DNA from 4 places in the Pseudomonas sp. SWRI51 genome. Region 4 is predicted to be linked to each of the others. Evidence: predicted binding sites of a transcription regulator. Region 4 holds the regulator's gene; each other region holds the start of a gene.

Region 1 (5,699 bases), on a different contig from region 4:
ACCTTCTACGCGGTGATCGACGGCAAGCGTGTGGAATACCCAGCCGGTGCCTACTACCACCTGCCAGCTAACCTGGTGCATGAGAGTGGGTGCAGCGCAGCAGCCGACTGCTTGCTGTTCCAGTATCAGCCCGGGGCGTTCGACCTGGTGCCCGCGCAAGGCTGAAACGACCAAGGGGCAAGCCATGCCGGCGCACCGGTAGCGCTTGCCCCGTGCAGCTTGAATCCTCAGAAGTCGAAGAACACCGTCTCCCCCTCCCCCTGAATGCGCATATCAAACCGATACGCCGTCTTGCCATCCACTTCACAGCGCTTGGCAATCAGCGTCTCGCGCCGCTGCGGCTGTTCAATCAGGTTAAGCACCGGGCACTTGGCGTTAGCCTCGGCCTCGTCATCGAAATACACCCGCGTATGCAGGTGAATATTGATGCCACGGGCAAACAGGCTGATGTTGATGTGCGGCGCCATCGGCACACCGGCAGCATTGTTGACCACCCCAGGCTTGACCGTGTGCAGCGTCCACTCCCCAGCATCGAAGGTGGTGGCGGTCCGACCGAAGCTGTTGAACGCATGCTCCTGGTTGTAGTCATCCTGATACTGGCCATTGGCGTCGGCCTGCCAGACTTCGAGGAATGAATCGCGCACCAGGTGGCCATTGCCGTCATAGACGTGGCCGATCAGCAGAATGTGCTCGCCTGGCGCCTGCGGCTTGGCCAGGTGGCTCCAGATTTCCTGTTCGCGGGTCGGGTTGCCCGCAGCTTCCAGTGCCAGGCCAATGTGCACGTAAGGGCCAGCAGTCTGCGATGGGGTTTCCGGCAGCAGTTCGATAGGCATGACGGCGCTCCTCAGCGGTTTTCGAAGTGGGTCTGGCGCTGGCCGCGCAGTACGATGTCAAAGCGATATGCCAGGCAATCCATCGGATTGGCCGCGCTCATGTCGAGCTTGGCGATCAGTTGCTGGACCGCATCAGGGTTGGCGATCGACTTGACGATAGGGCACATCGGAATCAACGGGTCGCCTTCGAAATACAGCTGGGTAATCAGCTTGGTGGCAATCGATGGGCCGCTCACCGAGAAGTGGATATGCGCCGGGCGCCAGTCGTTGGGGCCGTTGCGCCAAGGGTATGGGCCGGGCTTGATGGTGCGGAAGCTGTAGTAGCCGTCACGGTCGCTAAGGCAGCGGCCAACGCCACCGAAGTTGGGGTCCAGCGGGGCCAGGTAACGGTCGTTCTTGTGCCGATAGCGGCCACCTGCGTTGGCTTGCCACATTTCGACCAACGTATTGGGCACCGGCTTGCCGTACTGGTCGACAATGCGCCCGGCCACGATAATGCGCTCGCCAATCGGCAGGCCACCATTGTTGAAGTTCAGCAGCAGGTCGTGGTCATGTTGGCCAAAGCGCAGATGGGAAAAATCCGGGCCGGTGGTTTCGCTGATCGACTGCGGAATGCTCACCAGCGCTTGGCGCGGGGAGCGGGCAATCGAGGTCTTGTAATCAGGCGTGAGGGCCTTGGGGTGCCAGTTGCGATCACGGATCACGAAGCGGCTGGTGTCCTGGGCGGGCATGCCGGGTTCCTCTCTTGGAATTATCGAAGCGCCTGGGCGTGGCAGGCGGACTTGCAGTTTCCGGCAGGCCGGGCGGGATGAATACTGAAATTGGCGGTCACAGGCATAACCATTTGGTTATGCATGAGCGGGTTGCTCAGCACTGGACTAATCTTTTGACTTGATGTTTCAACAACCGGAGAGCTCCACATGGAATGGCGAAAAGGCCGACGCAGCGACAACGTGGTCGATGCCCGCGGCGCAGGTGGCGGTGGCGGCGGCATGCGTTTCGGCGGCGGCAAGGGCCTTGGGCTCGGCGCCATTTTGCTGATCGTCGGCATCGGCTGGCTGACCGGGCAGGACCCGCTGCAGATTCTTGGCCAACTGACCGGGCAAATGCAGCAACAGGCGCCGGCCACTGTCGGCAACAAGGCGCCGGCGGCCAACGACGAGCAGGCGGCCTTTGTTGCCTCGATCCTCGGCGACACCGAAGACACCTGGAAAGCCCTGTTCGCCCAAGCCGGCAAGCAATACCAAGACCCGAAACTGGTGCTGTTCAGCGGCCAGGTGAACTCCGCCTGCGGCTTCGCCTCCTCGGCAGTGGGGCCGTTCTACTGCCCGGCCGACCAGCGCGTGTACCTGGACATGACGTTCTTCCGCGAAATGGAAACCCGCTTTGCCGCCGAAGGCGACTTCGCCCAAGCCTATGTGATCGCCCACGAAATCGGCCACCACGTCCAGACCCTGCTTGGCGTATCGGCCAAAGTCGACGCCGCACGCCGCAGCGGGCAACGCATGGAAGGCGACAACGGCTTGCTGGTGCGCCAGGAATTGCAGGCCGACTGCCTGGCTGGGGTCTGGGCCTATCAGGCGCAAAAACGCCTGAACTGGCTGGAGCCCGGCGACGTCGAGGAAGCGCTCAACGCCGCCAACGCCATCGGTGACGACCGCCTGCAACAGCAGGGCCAGGGCCGCGTTGTGCCTGACTCCTTCACCCATGGCACTTCGCAGCAGCGGGTGCGCTGGTTCAAGGCCGGTTTTTCCAGCGGCGACGTGAACCAGTGCGACACCTTCGCAGCCCGCAGCCTGTAAGCCCTCCAGGGGCTGCCTCGCGGCCCCGAAACCCACACATTTCAATGGGTTATAAATCTGCTGAACGGCGTTTCAGCTTACGCCTCGCTGGCCGATAACACCTTCACGAATCAGCCGGGCCCTGCACAAGAACAACGCCCGCGGTTTGAGATCAAGTGAAAGAAATCAAATTCGGAGAGCGTGCATGAATAGCTGGTTTGCCAACATCAGCGTCAACCTCAAACTCGGCCTGGGCTTCGGCCTGGTGCTGGTCCTGACCGGCCTGCTGGCCCTGACCGGCTGGAACAGCCTGGGCAGCCTTATCGACCGCAGCAACTGGATGAGCGACATCGGTAAGCTCAACAAAGACCTGACCGACCTGCGCGTGGCGCGTCTGCAGTACATGATCGCCAACGGCGACGACGCCTCGGCGGCCAATACCCAGACCAAGCTGGACGCCTTCAGCAAGCAGCAGGATTACCTGGTCAGCACCTTCAAGAGCCTCGACAACGTCAAGTTGCTGCAGGCGCTGGGCCAGACCATCAGTGAGTACAAGGTGTCGCTGAACAAGATGCGCGCCGGCTACAAGGTCTCTACCGCTGCCCGCGATTCGATGAACCTGGTGGCGATCAAGGCCGACGAAGCCATGGACGCCCTGAGCCAGGACGTGATGAGCCGCAGTGAGTCCGACAGCGTGCGCCTGGCCCAGTACCAGTTGATCAGCAAGGCCCGCCAGCAACTGCTGCAGGTGCGCATCGACGTGCGCGGCTACATCGCCGACAACAGCGCCGCCAACGAACAGGCCGCCCTGCGCCAGCTCGATGCCGCGCTGGTCGAAGTCGACACGCTCAAGCGCGAACTGCCCAACGAAGCCCCCCGCCTGCAACAGTTCGAACAGTCGGTGCTGGCCTACCGCGACGCGGTGCGCCAGTTCCGTGATGCGGTCGCAGCCATCGCCACCGCACGCGCCGAGATGACTGTGCAAGGCGCCGACATCGTCAAGCGCAGCGATGCGCTGTACGCCATCCAGATCGAGCGTCGCGACATCGAAAGCGCCCAGGCCCGCAGCCTGCAGATCATCGCCACCTTGCTGGCGCTGCTGGTCGGTGTGCTGGCAGCATTCATCATCACGCGCCAGATCACCCGCCCGCTGCGCGAAACCCTGGACGCTGTGGAGAAGATCGCCGCAGGCGACCTGACCCAGAACCTGCGCGTTACTCGCCGCGACGAGCTGGGCGTGCTGCAACAGGGCATCGCGCGTATGGGCACCACCCTGCGCGAGCTGATCGGCGGCATCCGTGACGGCGTCACGCAAATCGCCAGCGCCGCCGAGGAACTGTCGGCAGTGACCGAGCAGACCAGTGCCGGTGCCAACAGCCAGAAGGTCGAAACCGACCAGGTGGCCACTGCCATGCACGAAATGGCCGCCACCGTGCAGGAAGTTGCGCGTAACGCCGAGCAGGCTGCCATGGCTGCCACCAACGCCGATACTGAAGCGCGCAACGGTGACAAAGTGGTTGGCGAGGCGATCAGCCAGATCGAGCGCCTGGCCACTGAAGTCAACCGTTCCACTGAAGCCATGAACCTGCTGCAGCAGGAAAGCCAGAAGATCGGCAGCGTCATGGATGTGATCAAGTCGGTGGCCGAGCAGACCAACCTGCTGGCGCTTAACGCCGCCATCGAAGCCGCCCGTGCCGGTGAAGCGGGCCGTGGTTTTGCCGTGGTCGCCGACGAAGTCCGCGGCCTGGCCCAGCGGACCCAGCAGTCCACCGAAGAAATCGAAGGCCTGATTGCCAGCCTGCAACAGGGCACCCAGCAGGTTGCCGACGTCATGAGCGGCAGCCGTAGCCTGACCGACAGCAGCGTCGAGCTGGCGCGCAAGGCCGGTGGTTCGCTGGACAGCATCACCCGGACGGTGTCGAACATTCAGTCGATGAACCAGCAGATCGCCGCCGCCGCCGAGCAGCAGAGCGCCGTGGCCGAAGAGATCAGCCGCAGCATTCTGAACGTGCGTGATGTGTCCGAGCAAACCGCCTCGGCCAGCGATGAGACCGCAGCGTCCAGCATCGAGCTGGCGCGTCTGGGTGGGCACCTGCAGACCTTGGTCAGCAAGTTCCGCGTCTGACCCGGTAAAGCATCGCGGGGCAAGCCCGCTCCCACGGATGCCGACACGGGCACCGTAGGAGCGGGCTTGCCCCGCGATCATTTGCGCAAGCGGTTACTTGACGACCATGCCCACGCCACGCCCACGTGGGTCGGAGGCGGTCTCAAGTTTCTGCCCGGTGACCCGGATCGCCTGGATGTCACCCATCTCCCAGCCCTGATCCTCAAGCACATACCCCATTTTCTTCAGGTCATCGGCCACTGGCCCTTTGAGCGGCGCGTAGCTGTCGAAGTAAATGGTGTCCTTGGGCAGCAACTGGTGGTGCACCCGCTGCGCAGCCACGGCTTTTTCCAGCGGCATGCCGAAGTCATACAGGTTGTTCATCACCTGGAAGATCGAGGTAAAAATCCGCGAGCCGCCCGGCGTACCGACCACGAGCACCACCTGCCCATCACGGGTTACCAGGCTGGGGCTCATCGACGACAGCATGCGCTTGCCTGGCTCGATGGCGTTGGCGTCACCGCCGACCACACCAAATACGTTGGCTGCACCCGGTTTGGCACTGAAGTCATCCATTTCATCGTTGAGCAGGAAACCAGCCCCTTTCACCACCACGCCACTGCCGTAGTCCAGGTTGAGGGTGTAGGTGTTGCTCACCGCGTTGCCCTGCTTGTCGACGATGGAGAAGTGCGTGGTCTGGTGCGGCTCCAGGCCCGGCTTGACCTTGTCGGTGGCCGAGATGGCGTTGGGGTTGACCTGCGCTGCGCGCTTGGCCAGGTAATCCTTGGCCATCAGTTGATCCACCGGCACCTTGGTGAAACCAGGGTCGCCGAGGTAGTCGGCGCGGTCGGCGAACACGCGTTTTTCGATCTCGGCCAACAGGTGAATGTATTTGGCCGAGTTGTGCTCCACGCCCTTGAAGTCCGCTGCGCGGTCTTCCTTGATGCCCAGCAACTGGGCCAGGGCCACACCACCCGAGCT
Region 2 (5,699 bases), on a different contig from region 4:
ATTTGAGCCTTATTGATAACATGGGCCATTACCCGCAGATGAGCGCGCCCAGTGCCTGTTCGGCGGCGATGGATGTGTTTTTTGCGAGTTGCCAGCTGGGATAAGCCTGCCGCAAGCGCCTGGGCCAGGCCAGAAAAAGAAAACCCGCCACGGTGGGCGGGTTTGAATTAGAACGTATTAAAGCCAGGCCAGTGTGCCGCTCGCTTTGTCAGAATTTCGTGAAAGTGCCTGGATACAGCCCTGAACAAACGTTACCGGATTTTTCGCAGCGCATCGCGAGGGGCTCCGCTAACAAAAAAAGCCCGCCGGTAAAGGCGGGCCAAGGACGTTTTGAAGGGAGAGCCTTTACCTTGCGCCTGCGTGGTTAACTCAAGGTTAAGGCTCGCGCGCATTGACCCTTGGCACGCTTGGGCCTATATAGGCGGGGTTGAGGTGAAAGGAGCCTGCCATGCGTGACGAAGACGATCTGCACGAACCCGAGCACGACCACCTGCTCGACCATGAATTCCACGACGGCTTTGACCCCGAGGCAGATGCCCAAGGCGTGCTGGATGGAGTCGAGGAGGATGAAGACCTGCTCGATGACTTCGACGATGACGATAATCACCCGGCCTGGCACGACGACTGCGACGACTGCGACGACTGACGCCGCAGCCGCAGTCGGCTTAGCGCCGGTCCAGTGAAATGCGCCCAGGGCCTGCGACGGCCAGCGCCAGCAGGCCGCCGATGATGCTCATGTTTTTCAGAAACTGGGTCATGTTGGCGCTGCGCTCGGGGTCGACCATGTTCCAGAACGGGTGGCCGATCAGCGCCGTGCCCAGCACGAACAGCGCGAACAGCAACGCCAGCGGCCGGGTGTAGAAGCCCAGGATCAGCAGGATGGCGACTGCGAACTCCATGACCACCGCCACCGCAGCGGCCAAGGTCGGGGCAGGGGCGCCGAGTGAGGTCATATAGGCTACCGTGCCGTCGAAGCCGGTCAGCTTTCCCCAGCCGGCGAGCACGAACAGGACCATCAACAGAATGCGGGCGAGCAGCAGGATGATGTCGCGTTGCCCTTCGAGCAGTGCATAGCGCATGGCGGCGCTCCAATGAACAGTGACACTGTCCACTCTAGCAGCTAGCTGGCGAATGACTGGCGGAAGGATAAGGTGGGGGAGCAGCAATGGTGCCTCGACCCGGACTCGAACCGGGATGCCTTGCGGCGGCGCATTTTAAGTGCGATGTGTCTACCAATTTCACCATCGAGGCCGATGTGAAGCAGCCGATTAGACACGAAAATATTGCGCAAATCAACGATTTAGGGTGCCTGCTGGCACGAGCTGCCCGCCATGGGCGTGTTGAATACGCGGCCTTGAGGCTCTAGGTTTCCCCCGTGGCCACCTCTTTGTGTATAGCGAAGTGGCCAGGGTGGGTGTTACAGGTAGTCAGGTGTTTCCCGGTACGTCAGACCACAAAACGCGTGACCAATTGGTTGAGGTTGATGGCTAATTGCGACACTTCCCCGCAAGCACTGGCTGTCTGGCTTGCCCCGGCAGCACTTTGCGAGGCGAGGTCGCGGATACGCAAAAGGTTCTGGTCCACTTCACGCGCCACATGGGACTGCTCTTCAGACGCCGTCGCGATTTGCAGGTTACGCTCATTGATTTGCGTGATCGCAGTGGCGATCTGGTCCAGCGAAGTGCTGGCTTCCTGAGCAATGTCCAAGGACTGGTTGGCCAGATCTCGGCTCGTGGTCATCGCCTGTACCGCCTGCTCGGAATCGGTCTGAATCGTTGCAATCATTTGCTCGATCTCTTGCGTCGACAGTTGAGTGCGATGCGCCAACGCCCTGACCTCGTCAGCGACCACAGCAAAGCCTCGCCCCTGTTCGCCTGCCCGCGCAGCTTCGATTGCGGCGTTCAGCGCCAGCAGGTTGGTTTGTTCGGCAATGCCCCGGATAACCTCCACGACTTTGGAGATAGCCTGCGCACGGTTCGACAACCCTTGGATCTGTTCGCTTGTTTGCTCCACGTTGCCGCTGAGCCGCTGGATCGACTTCAAGGTCTGCGCCACCCGGTCCAGCCCGCTCTCGGTAAAGCCTTGCGTGCGTTTCGAGTCCTGGGAGGCGGACTCGGCACTGCGAGCCACTTCATCCACGGCGGCGCTCATCTCGGTAACCGCGGTGGCGGCCTGGTTGACTTCATCATTTTGGGACACCAGGCCACGGCTCGATGCTTCCGTGACGGCGGTCATTTCCTCGGCTGCCGAGGCCAACTGAGTGGAGGAATCGGATATCTGCACAATCGTATCGCGCAGATTGTGTTGCATTTGCGCCAAGGCCTTGAGCAGCCTGGCGGCTTCATCGGTTCCGATAACCTGCACTTCCTTCGACAAGTCGCTGCTGGCGATCCGCTCGGCCACAGACAACGCGTTACTGATGGGGGAGGTAATGCTTTTGGTAAGCAGGACTGCCAGGCCGATGGTCAGCAGCACGACAACGGCTATGATGCTTACGACAAGTGTGCGGCCTGATGAATAGATGCTGGTTGCCATTTCGCCCGCTGCTGCAGCCCCGCTGTTGTTGAAGTCGGTGAGGTCCTTGATCTGCTGTTCCATCTTGCTGGTCAGCGGACGAATGCTCGCGGCAACCAGGCGCACTGCTGAGGGGAGGTCGCCTGCCTTCATCATGGGTTCCAGCAGTTCCAACTGCTGTTGATAAGCGTGCGCGCTGTTTTTAACTTCAGAGAACAAGGCGCGCTCTTTGTCGCTGGCAATAAGTGCCTCATAACCCGCTACGGTGTCGGCCAGGGCCTTGCGGTAGGCAGGGAAGCTTTCAATGGTTTTCTGCAGGCTTTGTGGGTCTGCCAGCCCGCGCTGGGTTTCCAGCCTCAGGCGAAGCGTTGCAGCGTTCATCATCGCGGTTTGGCGGATACTGGCCATCCAGTTCTGCTCGACGTCCTTTTCGATATCGCGCAGCTTGCCCATCTGGACCACTGCAAAAATACCCAGCACCACAACGAGCCCTACGATCAGGGAGAAGAAGAGCGCGGCACGCGGCGCCAGGTTCAGGTTTCTTAGATTCACGGGCGGACTCCGAAGGGGATGATGGCTGCATGCCTAATCATCGTATCGGCCCTGAATGAAAAAAAATGAGATGCCTGACGAGGCTCTACTGAAGGCTTGAACCCGCCCCGAAGTCCGACTTTGCAGAGCAAAGACTTCAGGGCGCAAGGTCAAGAATTGATCGTGGCCGCCAGGTCGCGCATGTCGCCTGCCGAGTCCCGCAGGCCTTGGGCATGGTCATCCAGCGCAGGGGCGTCGTCCTTGTGGATGGAATGGCGCAAATAACGGGCGTGGCCGTCGAGGGCTTCAGACAAGGTGTCCAGGTCGGCGGCGGTGCGCAAAAGGTCGTCTTGCAAGCCTTGCATACGGGGTGTGGCGGGCATGTGGCGTCCTTAACGCTGAAGCGGGCGCCTCTACTATAGGGCATGCCGGGCGGGTTGGTCACGGTCCGACGACAGCCGCGGTAATGGGCGCAGGTTTTAGCTAAGCTGATGATGTCTTTCGCGCCGCTTGTGGAGATCCCATGGTTTCAGCGGACCGCCCGACCCCTCCCGCAACACCCGATACGCGCTATGAACGGCTGGTGCAGTCGGTGGTGGACTACGCCATCTACATGCTCGACCCCACAGGCCACGTGGTGTCTTGGAACGCCGGTGCCCAGCGCATCAAGGGCTATTGCGCCGACGAGGTAATCGGCCAGCATTTTTCGTTGTTCTTTACCGATCAGGACTGCGCTCAAGGTCGCCCCGCACGCATTCTGCAGCAGGCCCTCGAAGAGGGTGTGGCGCAGGATGAAGGCTGGCGCGTGCGCAAGGACGGTACGCAGTTCTGGGCGTTGGCAGCGCTGGATGTGATCCGTGATGAGCAGGGTGAGGTGATAGGCCTGGCCAAGGTGACTCGCGATATTACCGACCGTCGCGATTCGGCCCTGCAGCTCGATGCCATGCGTGCGCAGCTATTCCAGGCACAGAAGCTTGAAGCGCTGGGGCAGTTGACCGGTGGCCTGGCCCATGATTTCAATAACCTGCTGACGATCGTTCTAAGCTCCGCGCGGCTGGCCCTCGGCAGCCAGGACCCCGTGCGCACGCAGCGCCTGCTCGAACATATCCTCGATGCCGGCCAGCGGGGCACCCAGCTGACCCAGCAACTGCTCAGTTTTGCCCGGCACCGCCAACTGAGCCATGCACGCATCACCCCGGCGCAGGTGATCGAGTCTACCCGCAGCCTGCTTGAGCACGCCTTGCCCCGTGGTATCGCACTGGTCCAAGAGGTTCAGCCGGATCTACCGCTGATAGAGGTGGACGCCGGGCAGTTGCAGATGGTGCTGCTTAACCTGATGTTCAATGCGCGCGATGCCATTGCCGAGAAAGGGCAGATACGCCTGGTGGTTGCCAGCGCGCTGTTGGCAGGCGAGGTCGGAGGCCTGCACGGCCTGTTCGTGCGCTTTGACGTGCAGGATGATGGCCAAGGGATCGACCCCCAGGTGCTCCCGAGAATCTTCGAGCCTTTCTTTACCACCAAGGCTTTCGGCAAGGGCACCGGCCTGGGCCTTAGCCAGGTGTATGGGTTCGCCAAGCAAAGCAATGGTGCAATAGCCGTGGCCAGCCAGCCGGGTGAGGGCTGCTGCATGAGCCTGTACCTGCCAGCCTGCGCCGACCACCCATTGCCCTCAATCGACTGACGGATAACCCTCATGGTTGAACAACTCAAGCGCCTGCGTACAGGTATCGCCGGACTGGATGCCCTGCTCAAGGGCGGGCTGGTCATCGGGTCTTCTTATATCGTTCAGGGCCACCCTGGCTCGGGCAAGACCATCCTGGTCAACCAGCTGGCCTGTAATCACGTGCGCGACGGCGGCCGAGTGCTGGTTGCCACGTTGCTCAGCGAATCCCACGAGCGCTTGTTCCAGTACCTGTCGACCTTGAGCTTCTTCGACCGCGAAATGGTCGGTGACACGCTTCAGTTCCTCAGTGCATTCGACACCCTGGAGCAGGACGGGCTGGATGCCGTGGTGCGCCTGCTGCGCGAGGAAATCGCCCGGCACCATGCCAGCCTGCTGATCGTCGATGGCCTGCTCAACGCCCGAGCACAGGCTGCAACCCCCATCGATACCAAGAAGTTCGTCTCTGAACTGCAAGGGCACGCTGCGTTCGCAGGCTGCACGGTGCTGCTGTTGACCAGTTCCAGGCTGGAGGAGGGCAGCCCCGAGCACACCATGGTCGATGGGGTGATCGAACTGAGCGAGCAAATGGCCGGCAATGCCGCTGTGCGCCATGTTCACCTGCGCAAAACCCGAGGTAGCGCAGCACTGTCGGGGCGACATGAGTGCCTGATCGGTGAGGATGGTTTGCAGGTCTTTCCGCGGCTTGAAGCGTTGTACAGCCGCCCCACCCAACCGGGGTCACAGGTGCTGGAGAAAGTCGGTACCGGTGTGCCGGATCTGGACCGCATGCTGGGCGGTGGCCTGGCACAAGGTTCTGTCACTCTGTTGATGGGGCCTTCCGGGGTTGGCAAGACGGCATTGGGCATCGCGTTTCTGGCGGCATCGAGCCGTGAGTCACCGGGCCTGCACTTTGGCTTCTACGAAACCCCGACTCGGTTGCGCCTCAAGGCGCAGGCGCTGGGCCTGGGCATTGATGAGTTGGAGCGCAGCG
Region 3 (5,699 bases), on a different contig from region 4:
GCCGGTCTGCATGGCCTGCATATGCGCACCCGCCGTGCTGATGACCAGCTCACCGACCAGGTTGATCAGCTCGTCGAGCTTGTGCGCCGCCACCTTCACCAGGCTGCTGGCGGTGTGTACCACGCGGGGCTCGTCGCTTGCCGGGGTGGGCGCCAACGTTTGCGTCGCCGGGCGCAGGCTGGCCGTTGCGGGGGTGTCATCCGGCGCTGTCTGGCAGGTGAGGGTCAGCTGGTAGAAACCATCGGCGAGGCTGAACACCTCTTCGAGGGTCTCGCGGCTGGCCTCGGTGCTCAGGGTGATGTCGAAGCCCAGGTAGCATTGCTCGGGGTCCATCTGCTCAAGGGCCGGCAGGGCGTCGGTCAGGGTATCCACGGCCAGAATGTCGCCCAGGCGGGCCAGGTAGCGGATGAACGCGCAGGGGTCGAAACCGTTGCGCAGCAACTCTGCGTCCAGGCGCAGGGCCAGTTGCCACACCGCTGGGCCTTGCGCGGCGTGTGGCGCGCTGCTGGTGAAGGCTTCGAGGGCGGCCAGCAGCTCGGCCTGGCGCGGGGTATGCGGCGCCAGGGTTGCGGTGTGCGGGTCTATGCTGCGCACCATGACGTTGAGTTCGTCCATGCACTGCAGCATCAGCGAGGTCAGCGCGTCATCCAGCGCGCACTCCCCGTCGCGCACCTGCATCAGGCGGTTTTCCAGGTGATGGGCCAGGGCGACCAGGGGCTCCAGCGAGAAGATCCCGGCCGAGCCCTTGAGCGTGTGCACCGAGCGGAACAAGGCGTTGATGGCCTCGCTGTCAGTGGGGCTGCGCTCCAGTACCAGCAGGCAGTCTTCGGCTTCGCGCAGCAGGTCGTTGGCTTCTTCTAGAAAACCTTGGAGTAACTGCTGCCACTGTTCTGCGTCGAGCATGGGGTCATCCTGCACAGACGGATTGGAGGTCAAGCAACAGCCCGGTCGGGCGTAGCAGCTCGATCAGTGCGGCGGCCTCGCTGGACACAGCCAGCACTTGCAGTGGCGTGTTGGCGCCGCCCAACTGCTTGCCCAGGGCCAGCAGCAGTTGCAGCCCGGCGCTGTCGAGCTCGCCCAGCGCGCTGAGGTCGAGCGCCCAGGGGCCGGGGTTTTCAGCCAGCAACTCGAGCAGCGCGGCGTGGGTGTCGCGCGCCTCGAAAATGGTCAGGTCGCCCGCCAGGCACAGGCATGCAGGCGTGTCTGCTGCGCTGGGCCGTAGCGTCAGGCTGGCCATCAGCCCACCAGCTTTTCTACGGCAGCCAGCAACTGCTGAGGCTGGAATGGTTTGACCATCCACGCCTTGGCACCGGCTGCCTGGCCCTCGGCCTTCTTGCTTTGCTCGCTTTCGGTGGTGAGCATCATGATCGGCGTGAAGCGGTACTCGGCGCGGGCCTTGAGGGCCTTGACCAGGCCGATGCCATCGAGCTTGGGCATGTTCACGTCGCTGATGATCAGGTTGACCTTCTGCCCGGTCAGCTTGGCCAGCGCATCCTGCCCGTCGCAGGCTTCGATGATGGTATGGCCGGCGCTGGCGAGGCTGATGCGCACCAGTTGGCGCATGGAGGCCGAGTCGTCGACGATCAGAATGGTTTTGGCCATTGGGGGAGTACCTGAGGGGTTAGAAGAAGGTGAGTTCGCCAGCATCGGCCGGTTCGCGCTGGCCGCTGCGCTCTTCGCGGGTGGTGAAGCGCTCGCGCTGGCCACGCAGCCAGGCGTCGATGTCGCCCAAGGCCGGGTCATCGGTGGCGATGGCGGTCAGCAGCTCGGCAAGGTCGATGGCGATATGGTCAAGCATCTGGTCGACCCGGTCCTGGAACTGCAGGTTGACCAGAATCGCCTGGATATGGTGCTGGGTGGTGCGGGCGTCCTGCTGCAGCTCGCGGGAGGTCTGGTCGAGGGCCTTGAGGTTGCCGCCAAGGCCGTCGATCACCTCATCGAGCAATTGCTGCATGCGCGCCAGGTCGGTCTGGTCGTGGATCGTGAGGGCCTGGGCGGTTTCGATGCTGGACTGGATGGCATGGTTGATCTCGCCAACCTTGGCATCCATCGACTGCCCGGTGGTGGCCGACAGTTGCGAGAGTTTGCGCACCTCGTCGGCGACTACCGAAAAGCCGCGGCCGTACTCGCCGGCACGGGCTGCTTCGATGGCGGCGTTGAGCGCCAGCAGGTTGGTCTGGTTGGCGATTTCCTGGACGTGCCGGGCCATCTGTTGCAACTGGCCGGTGTAGCTGTCCAGGTGGCTGATGCTTTCCAGCACCGCGCTCTGGCGCTGGCCACGGCTGGCGAAGGCTTCGGTGACCTGATGCAGTTGTTCGGTGCAGTGGCGCAGCCCTTGGCCGACGCCGTCTTGTTCCAGGGTGCGTTCGGCGGCATCGAGCGACACACCCACGCGCTGGTGAATGGCGGCAAAGCGCTCGAGCAAACCGCCGATGTTCTCGGCAACCAGCAAGCGGCTTTGCTGCAGGCCGTCGGCCCAGGCGGTGGCGGCGTGCGGCAGCAGCAGCGACAGGTCGCGATCACGCGGTTGGGTAGCTTCCGGCAGGGCTTCGGCCAGGGCCTGTGCAGGGCTGGCAATAGGGCGGGGGCGTAGGAGCAGGGTAGCGAGTGCGATGGCGCTGAGCGCAAGCAGGCCCAACCAGACGATACCGGTGAACAATGCCGTGGCGCATACCGCTATGCCGGTCCATATGACGAGATACATCCGCATTCCGCTGCGCGCCTTTTCCAGGTTACGAGCGCAAATGGTACAGGCCGAGTTTTGACGTCAAAATCGGGACAGCCCTTAATCCGACCATGGAGTCATGGCCGAGCGGTAGTCGCGGGTATCGCCATTTTTTTGATTGACCAGTCAGCTAAAACCGGGCGGGGCGCCGTTTACAGCCGAGTGTGGGCCGACGCGTTTTGTCGCAGGGTAGGAGGCGGGAATGCTTAAGGGTTAGGAGTATGGCGTAAGCCAATGGCGTGGTGGCAATTTGCCTAAGCCATTAAGGGGGGTGGCCTGCGGCGGGCGCCGCAGGCCAGGGGTATTTTAGTGACGACCGTGGCGCTTGTGCTTGCGGTGGCCGTAGTGGTGGCCGCGGTCGTAGTGACGGCGGTCATCATAGCCGCGACGGTAGCGGCGATCATCGCGGCGCTCGTCTTCGTCGGCCTTGTTGCCCATGTAGTTACCCAGTGCGCCGCCGGCGCCGCCGCCTGCTGCTGCACCGATGTAGCTGCCGTTGGTGCCGCCCAGCGAGCGACCGACCACGTTACCGCCGGCTGCGCCCAAGGCGCCACCGATGGCTGCCTCACCGCGCTGGCGTTTGTCGGCACCCACCGCACTACCGGCCGCGCCGCCCAGCCCTGCGCCAATAGCGCCGCCGGTGCTGCCGCCGATCTGCTGACCGACCACCGAGCCCAGTACCCCACCTAGCGCGCCGCCAATGCCGGCTTCGGTGGTGCCGCCTGCCATGGCAACGCCGCTGAGCAAGCTGAAAGACAACAACAGAATCGAGGAGTACTTCTTCATCGAGAGAGCCTCAGAGGGATGACGAAGCGGAATTTGAGGCTGGGCCGTGCTGCTGGCAATCGAAATCCGACGAGTAGCACGAGTTGTACACAATTCTGTAAGTTGTTGAATTGTGTATGAAACTTTCGCCGTTTTTGGCTGTCCGAGGTATTTGTGACGAAGCCCTGATCCATTGCGGACAGGGCTTTTTTGTGGGCGTCAGCCAGGTGTGTGTAGGAGCGGCCTTGTGCCGCGAAAGGCCCCAGGATTTGCGTGTCATGCAAAATCGCTGGGGCCGCTTCGCAGCCCTTTCGCGACGCAAGGCCGCTCCTACAGGAAGGGCCGCGCCGGCTGGCGGTGGGGATTAGATGATGCGCCCGTCATCCCGCGCCCGCTCAAGCTTGATGGCAATGAACTTGGAGGTCGGCGTGTGGCTGCCCTCGCCAATGCTCTCCAGCGGTACCAGCGGGTTCACCTCAGGGTAATAAGCCGCCGCCTGCCCGGCAGGAATGTCGAACGCCAGCAGCGTGAAGCCGTGCACCCGGCGCACGTGCTCGTCGCCCCACAGCGACACGATGTCGACCTTCTGCCCCGGCTGGAAGCCCAGGCGGATGATGTCGGCTTCGTTGGCGAACAGCACGTCACGCTGGCCGCGCACGCCGCGATAACGGTCGTCCATGCCATAAATGGTGGTGTTGTACTGATCGTGCGAGCGCATCGATTGCATGATCAGGTCGGGCAACTGGCCGCTGGCACGCACGCGCTCATCGAGCAGGCTGTCGGGCAGCAGGTTGGCCTTGAAGTTGGCGCGCCCGCTTGCAGTCTGCCACTGTCGGCTGCCGGCGCTGTTGCCAAGGTAGAAACCCCCCGGCAGTTCCAGGCGCTGATTGAAGTCGGCGAAGCCCGGAATGGTGTCGGCGATCAGGTCGCGAATACGCCCGTAGTCGGCCACCAGCCATTGCCAGTCCACCGGCTGCTTGCCCAGCGTGGCGGCGGCGATACCTGCAACCACCGCAGGCTCAGAACGCATCTGGCGCGACAGCGGCTTGAGCTGGCCGTTGGAGGCGTGGACCATGCTGAACGAATCTTCCACGGTGACCGCCTGTGGGCCGTCATCCTGCAGGTCGATATCGGTGCGGCCCAGGCACGGCAGGATCAGCGCCTGCTTGCCATGCACCAGGTGGCTGCGGTTGAGTTTGGTGCTGATGTGCACGGTCAGGTCGCAGTTGCGCAGCGCCTGGGCGGTGCGCTCGGTGTCCGGGGTCGCCTGGGCGAAGTTGCCGCCCAGCCCGATGAACACCTTGGCGCGGCCTTCGAGCATGGCGTGGATCGCCTCGACGGTGTTGTGGCCGTTGTGCCGAGGCACGTCGAAACCAAAACGCTTTTGCAGGGCATCGAGCAGCGCGACCGGTGGGCGTTCATTGATGCCCATGGTGCGGTCGCCCTGCACGTTGCTGTGGCCGCGTACCGGGCACAGGCCCGCGCCCGGCGCACCGAGGTTGCCGCGCAGCAGCATCAGGTTGACGATTTCCTGGATGGTCGGCACCGAGTGGCGATGCTGGGTGATGCCCATGGCCCAGCACATGATCACGCGCTTGCCTTTGCAGTACATGCGCGCCGACAGTTCGATGTCGGCCAGGGTCAGGCCCGACTGCGCTTCGATTTGAGCCCATGGCGTTGCGTCGACTACCGCCAGGTACTCGTCCACACCATGGCCATGCTCGGCAATGAATGCGTGGTCAAACACCGCCGGCTGGCCAGCGGCCTGGGCTTCGCGCTCCCATTGCAGCAGGAACTTGGCCATGCCGCGCAGCAACGCCATGTCGCCGCCCAGGGCCGGGCGCAAGAACGCCGTGTTGGTCGGGCGGTCGCTGTTGGTCAGCATCTCCAGCGGGTTCTGCGGGTGCTGGAAGCGCTCCAGGCCGCGCTCTTTGAGCGGGTTGACGCAAATCACCTGGGCGCCGCGCTTCACGGCATCACGCAGCGGGTCGAGCATGCGCGGGTGGTTGGTGCCGGGGTTCTGGCCCCAGACAAAAATGGTATCGGCGTGCTCGAAGTCGTCATAGGTGACGGTGCCCTTGCCGACGCCAACGCTCTGCCCAAGGGCGACGCCACTGGCCTCGTGGCACATGTTCGAGCAGTCCGGGAAGTTATTGGTGCCGTAGGCGCGCACGAACAACTGGTACAGGTACGCCGCTTCGTTGCTGGC
Region 4 (5,699 bases):
GGACAGCAAATCGTCAACATCGTCCTGGCTGGACACGACGTCTTCACGCTTATCGGCATGAATCTGCGGACCTTCACCCCGAGTTGGATGTTTTTCTTCATCTTTTTCAGCACGCAGCTGCTCGTGGTCATGTTCGATACCGGCAAACCGATCGACTTGACTGGCCATGAGCACGAGCTTGAGCAGGTTGCTTTCAACTTCGGTAACCAGCGCAGTGACGCGCTTGATCACTTGACCGGTGAGGTCCTGATAGTCCTGAGCCAGGACAATCTCGTTGAGGTGGCCGGCGACTTTCTGGTTACCTTCAGCGCTATGCGTCAGGAAACTGTCGACACGCTTGACCAATTCACGGAACTCCGTCGCTTCCACTTCGCGGCGCATGAAGCGCTGCCAGTCGGTGGACAAGCTGCGCGCCTCGCTGGCCAGGTCGTTGAGCACCGGGGTGCACGCCTCGGCCAGGTCCATGGTGCGGTTGGCCGCGCCTTCAGTGAGGCGAACCACATAGGAGAGGCGCTCGGTGGCGTCAGTGATCTGCGACACTTCCTCGGCCTGCGGCGTTGCCGGGTCGATATGGAAGTTGACGATTGCGCTGTGCAATTCGCGTGTGAGCTTGCCGACTTCCTGATACAGCCCGCGGTCGCGGGTCTGGTTCAGTTGGTGAATAAGCTGCACGGCATCACCGAACCGGCCGCGCTCGAGGCTCTCGACCAGTTCCTGGGCATGCTTCTTCAGGGTCGTTTCAAACTCACCCAAAGAGTTGTTGGTTGACTCCATTGCTTGCGCCCCCTGACGTGGCTCAGCCGTTGACGCGTTCGAAGATCTTTTCGATCTTTTCTTTCAGCGCCTGGGCGGTGAAAGGCTTGACCACGTAACCGTTGACGCCGGCCTGGGCCGCTTCAATGATCTGCTCGCGCTTGGCTTCGGCGGTCACCATCAGCACGGGAAGGTGCTTGAGGCGCTCGTCGGCGCGCACTGCGCGCAACAGGTCGATACCGGTCATGCCAGGCATGTTCCAGTCGGTCACGAGGAAGTCGAAGTTCTCGCTATGGAGCATCGGCAGTGCCGTGTTGCCGTCATCGGCTTCCTTGACATTGGTGAAGCCCAGATCACGCAACAGGTTCTTGATGATCCGCCGCATCGTCGAAAAGTCGTCAACGATGAGGATTTTCATGTCTTTGTTCAATTAGACCTCCAAGCAGTCTTTAACGCGCTCGGCGCCGAGCGCGCGCTCAATCAATTCGGCACTACAAAAATAAACGACTGCACTGAACCTGGGTTCAACGCGCGCGCCATTCCCCAAGGCGGCTGCGCAGCCGAGCTGCACATTGGCTGTGCAACTGGCTGACACGCGATTCGCTGACCCCCAGGACCTCACCGATTTCCTTGAGGTTCAGCTCTTCGTCGTAGTACAGCGCCAGTACCAGGCGCTCGCGCTCCGGCAGGTTGGCGATCGCATCGGCCAGGGCACGCTGGAAGCGCTCGTCTTCCAGATCACGCGATGGCTCAAGCTGTCCGCTCACTCCATCCTCGTGCAACCCTTCATGTTCGCCGTCCTGCAAAAGGTCGTCGAAACTGAACAGTCGGCTGCCCAAGGTATCGTTCAGAATCCCGTAGTAATCATCGAGACTCAATTGGAGTTCGGCAGCAACCTCGTGATCTTTAGCGTCACGGCCAGTTCTTGCTTCAACACAGCGCATTGCATCACTGACCATGCGCGTATTTCGATGCACCGAACGTGGCGCCCAGTCACCTTTGCGGACCTCGTCGAGCATCGCTCCGCGGATGCGGATACCGGCGTAGGTTTCGAAGCTGGCGCCCTTGCTGGCGTCATACTTGTTGGCCACTTCCAGCAGGCCGATCATGCCGGCCTGGATGAGGTCTTCGACCTGCACGTTGGCCGGCAGACGCGCCAGCAGGTGATAGGCGATGCGTTTGACCAGCGGCGCGTAGCGTTCAACCAGCTCGTACTGCGCGTCCTTGGACGCCTTGCTGTACATCTTGAAACCGCTCGAATTCATAGTACTGGCCCCGCACTGGTCGGCTGCACCAGACGCTCGACGAAAAACTCCAGATGCCCACGCGGGTTGGCAGGCAGCGGCCAGCTATCGACCTTCTGCGCGATGGCCTTGAAAGCCAGCGCACACTTGGACCGAGGGAAGGCCTCATAGACCGCCCGCTGCTTCTGCACCGCCTTGCGAACGCATTCGTCGTAAGGCACGGCGCCGACGTATTGTAGGGCGACGTCGAGGAAGCGGTCCGTGACCTTGGTCAACTTGGCAAACAGGTTGCGCCCTTCCTGCGGGCTTTGTGCCATGTTGGCCAGCACGCGGAAGCGGTTCATGCCGTAATCGCGGTTGAGCAGCTTGATCAGGGCGTAGGCGTCGGTGATCGAGGTAGGCTCGTCGCACACCACCAGCAGCACTTCCTGCGCGGCGCGCACAAAACTGACTACCGAGTCACCGATGCCGGCAGCGGTGTCGATGACCAGCACATCGAGATTGTCGCCAACATCGCTGAACGCCTGAATCAGGCCAGCGTGCTGGGCCGGCGCCAGGTGCACCATGCTCTGCGTGCCGGAGGCAGCCGGGACGATACGTACCCCACCTGGCCCCTGCAGCAGCACATCGCGCAGCTCACAGCGCCCTTCCATGACATCGGCAAGGGTGTGTTTGGGGGTCAGACCGAGCAGCACGTCGACATTGGCCAGGCCCAGGTCGGCATCAAGCAGCATGACCCGGCGGCCGAGCTCGGCCAGTGCCAGGGACAGGTTCACTGAAACGTTGGTCTTGCCGACGCCACCTTTACCACCGGTGACGGCGATCACCTGTACGGGATGCATGCTACCCATGTCTTCTGATTACCTTGTCTCGCTTGAACCCAGGCCACTCAGGAGGCTGAACGCTCGACGCCACGGATCTGCCGGGCAACCCCATGATGTAGGTACTTTTTACCGTTTTCACCTCAACCCACCCGCTTGCCAGGGTTGTGGTAGAGATCAGCGAACATGTCGGCCATGGCCTCCTCGCTGGGCTCGTCTTGCATCTGCACACTGACGGCGCGGCTCACCAGTTGGTGCTTGCGCGGCAGTTGCAGGTCTTCAGGGATGCGCGGGCCATCGGTCAGATAGGCAATCGGCAACTCATGGCTGATGGCCAGGCTCAGCACTTCGCCGAGGCAGGCCGTTTCATCGAGCTTGGTCAGGATGCAACCGGCCAGGCCGCAGCGCTTGTAGCTGTGGTAGGCGGCGGTCAGCACCTGTTTCTGGCTGGTGGTGGCCATGACCAGATAATTCTTCGAGGCAATGCCTCGCCCTGCCAGCGTTTCGAGCTGCATGCGCAGTGCCGGGTCGCTGGCTTGCAGGCCGGCGGTGTCGATCAGCACCACACGCTTGCGCAGCAGCGGCTCTAGCGCCTGGGCCAGGGACTCGCCCGGGTCGACGTAGGTTACCGAGACGTTGAGGATGCGCCCAAGGGTCTTGAGCTGCTCCTGGGCGCCGATACGGAAGCTGTCCATGCTCACCAGGGCCAGGTTGTTGGCGCCGTACTTGAGCACGTAGCGCGCAGCCAGCTTGGCCAGGGTGGTAGTCTTGCCCATGCCGGCCGGGCCGACCATGGCGATGACCCCGCCCTCCTCGATCGGTTCGATCTGCGGCACTTCGATCATGCGCGCCAAGTGCGCAAGCACCATGCGCCAGGCTTGGCGCGGCTCTTCGATGCCAGCGGTCAGTTCGAGCAGTTCACGGGCCAGCCCGCCGGACAAGCCCAGGCGCTGCAAACGGCGCCACAGGTTGGCCTGCTGCGGTTTGCTGCCTTGCAGTTGGCCCCAGGCCAGCGAGCCGAGCTGCACTTCAAGCAGTTCGCGCAGGCCCGAAAGTTCTGAGCGCATGGCGTCCAGCAAGCGCGCTTCGACCGGGGCCGGTGCCGGCGCAGGTGCCGCTTGCGGCGCCTCGACATGCGGCTCTACCAGCGGCTCGGAGGCGGTCAGCGACTGGCCGGCGAACAGTTGACGATTGCCGTCGCCCAGCTCGTTGCGGCCGCTGATTTCGGCTTGGGCGGTAACGATGCGGGACTGGGTCTTGCGCAGTTCGTCTTCGAGCTCGACGTTGGGCACGCGCGGCGCCAGCGCGGACAGCTTGTAGTCCAGCGCGGCCGTCAGCTCGACACCGCCTGCAATGCGCCGGTTGCCGATGATCGCGGCATCGGCGCCAAGCTCATCGCGGACCAGTTTCATGGCCTGACGCATATCGGCGGCGAAAAAACGCTTAACTTGCATAACCCACTACCTCAGCCATTTGGGCCCACGGTGGCAACGATGGTGACTTGCTTGTTGTCAGGTATTTCCTGATACGCCAAAACATGCAAATTCGGTACAGCCAGGCGGCCGAAGCGCGACAGCATGGCCCGGATCGGGCCGGCCACCAGAAGGATGGCCGGCTGGCCCTGCATCTCCTGACGCTGGGCTGCCTCGATCAACGAACGCTGAAGCTTCTCGGCCATGCTCGGCTCAAGAAGAACACCATCTTCCTGACCCTGCCCGGCCCTTTGCAGACTATTGAGCAAGATCTGTTCCAACCTTGGTTCCAAGGTGATCACAGGAAGCTCGGACTCAACGCCCACAATGCTTTGCACGATTGCGCGGCTCAAGCCGACACGCACCGTAGCCACCAGCGCGGCGGTATCTTGACTCTTGGCCGCGTTGTTGGCGATGGCTTCGGCAATGCTGCGTATATCGCGCACTGGCACTTGCTCTGACAGCAGCGCCTGCAAAACCTTCAACAGCCCCGACAAGGAAATGACGCCCGGCACCAACTCTTCAGCCAGCTTAGGCGAGGCCTTGGCCAGCACTTGCAGCAATTGCTGCACTTCTTCGTGGCCGATCAGCTCGTGACAGTGCTTTTGCAGGATCTGGTTGAGGTGCGTGGCCACAACCGTACTGGCATCGACCACGGTGTAGCCGAGCGACTGCGCCTGGGCGCGCTGGGCGATATCCACCCACACCGCCTCCAGGCCGAACGCAGGGTCCCGGGCGGCGATGCCGTTGAGCGTACCGAACACCTGCCCCGGGTTGATCGCAAGCTCGCGGTCCGGGTAGATCTCGGCCTCGGCCAGAATCACGCCCATCAGCGTCAGGCGGTAGGCGCTGGGCTGCAGGTCGAGGTTGTCGCGAATGTGCACGGTGGGCATGAGGAAGCCCAGGTCCTGGGACAGCTTCTTGCGCACCCCCTTGATACGCGCAAGCAACTGGCCACCCTGGTTGCGGTCCACCAACGGGATCAGGCGGTAGCCGACTTCAAGGCCGATCATGTCGATCGGGGTCACGTCGTCCCAGCCAAGCTCCTTGGTTTCCTGGGCGCGCTGCGGCGAGGGCAGCAGGTCCTGCTGACGCTGCACTTCCTGTAGCGCTACCGCCTTGGCCTTCTGCTGCTTTTTCCACACCAGGTACGCCGCACCGCCAGCGATCACGCCCAGGCCGAGGAAGGCCACGTGCGGCATGCCCGGCACCAGGCCCATGACGATCATGATGCCTGCCGACACCGCCAGCGCCTTGGGCGAGTCGAACATCTGCCGGTTGATCAGCTTGCCCATGTCTTCGGAGCCCGAAGCACGGGTCACCATGATCGCGGCGGCGGTGGATAGCAGCAGTGATGGCAATTGCGCCACCAAACCGTCACCGATGGTCAGCAAGGCGTAGACCTTGCC

Evidence for each region. The regulator FliA, encoded in region 4, starts transcription of late flagellar genes. The targets are predictions, from matches to a motif close to CTAAAGTTTNNNNNNNNNNNGCCGNTAA.
Region 1: a site for FliA is predicted at 2,706-2,733, ahead of HU720_RS14255 (methyl-accepting chemotaxis protein). Genes of this name have one in related genera too.
Region 2: a site for FliA is predicted at 3,109-3,136, ahead of HU720_RS07005 (methyl-accepting chemotaxis protein). Genes of this name have one in related genera too.
Region 3: a site for FliA is predicted at 2,762-2,789, ahead of HU720_RS20480 (methyl-accepting chemotaxis protein). Genes of this name have one in related genera too.

What each region holds. Positions count from the first base shown of each region.
Region 1 covers NZ_JABWRG010000044.1:3,695-9,393, forward strand. Annotated here, with positions in the region: gene HU720_RS14235 (cupin domain-containing protein) at 1-165, shown strand, start outside; gene pcaG (protocatechuate 3,4-dioxygenase subunit alpha) at 228-833, opposite strand; gene pcaH (protocatechuate 3,4-dioxygenase subunit beta) at 845-1,564, opposite strand; gene HU720_RS14250 (neutral zinc metallopeptidase) at 1,754-2,635, shown strand; gene HU720_RS14255 (methyl-accepting chemotaxis protein) at 2,820-4,739, shown strand; gene ggt (gamma-glutamyltransferase) at 4,833-5,699, opposite strand, start outside.
Region 2 covers NZ_JABWRG010000013.1:49,211-54,909, reverse strand. Annotated here, with positions in the region: gene HU720_RS07025 (alpha/beta hydrolase) at 1-104, shown strand, start outside; gene HU720_RS07020 (hypothetical protein) at 449-646, shown strand; gene HU720_RS07015 (DoxX family protein) at 666-1,079, opposite strand; tRNA gene HU720_RS07010 (tRNA-Leu) at 1,167-1,251, opposite strand; gene HU720_RS07005 (methyl-accepting chemotaxis protein) at 1,447-3,066, opposite strand; gene HU720_RS07000 (hypothetical protein) at 3,216-3,428, opposite strand; gene HU720_RS06995 (ATP-binding protein) at 3,569-4,726, shown strand; gene HU720_RS06990 (ATPase domain-containing protein) at 4,739-5,699, shown strand, end outside.
Region 3 covers NZ_JABWRG010000097.1:10,202-15,900, forward strand. Annotated here, with positions in the region: gene HU720_RS20465 (chemotaxis protein CheA) at 1-903, opposite strand, end outside; gene HU720_RS20470 (STAS domain-containing protein) at 908-1,237, opposite strand; gene HU720_RS20475 (response regulator) at 1,237-1,602, opposite strand; gene HU720_RS20480 (methyl-accepting chemotaxis protein) at 1,622-2,704, opposite strand; gene HU720_RS20485 (YMGG-like glycine zipper-containing protein) at 3,032-3,511, opposite strand; gene HU720_RS20490 (FdhF/YdeP family oxidoreductase) at 3,855-5,699, opposite strand, start outside.
Region 4 covers NZ_JABWRG010000051.1:19,745-25,443, reverse strand. Annotated here, with positions in the region: gene HU720_RS15500 (protein phosphatase CheZ) at 1-774, opposite strand, end outside; gene HU720_RS15495 (chemotaxis response regulator CheY) at 797-1,171, opposite strand; gene fliA (RNA polymerase sigma factor FliA) at 1,278-2,018, opposite strand; gene fleN (flagellar synthesis regulator FleN) at 2,015-2,848, opposite strand; gene flhF (flagellar biosynthesis protein FlhF) at 2,962-4,272, opposite strand; gene flhA (flagellar biosynthesis protein FlhA) at 4,284-5,699, opposite strand, start outside.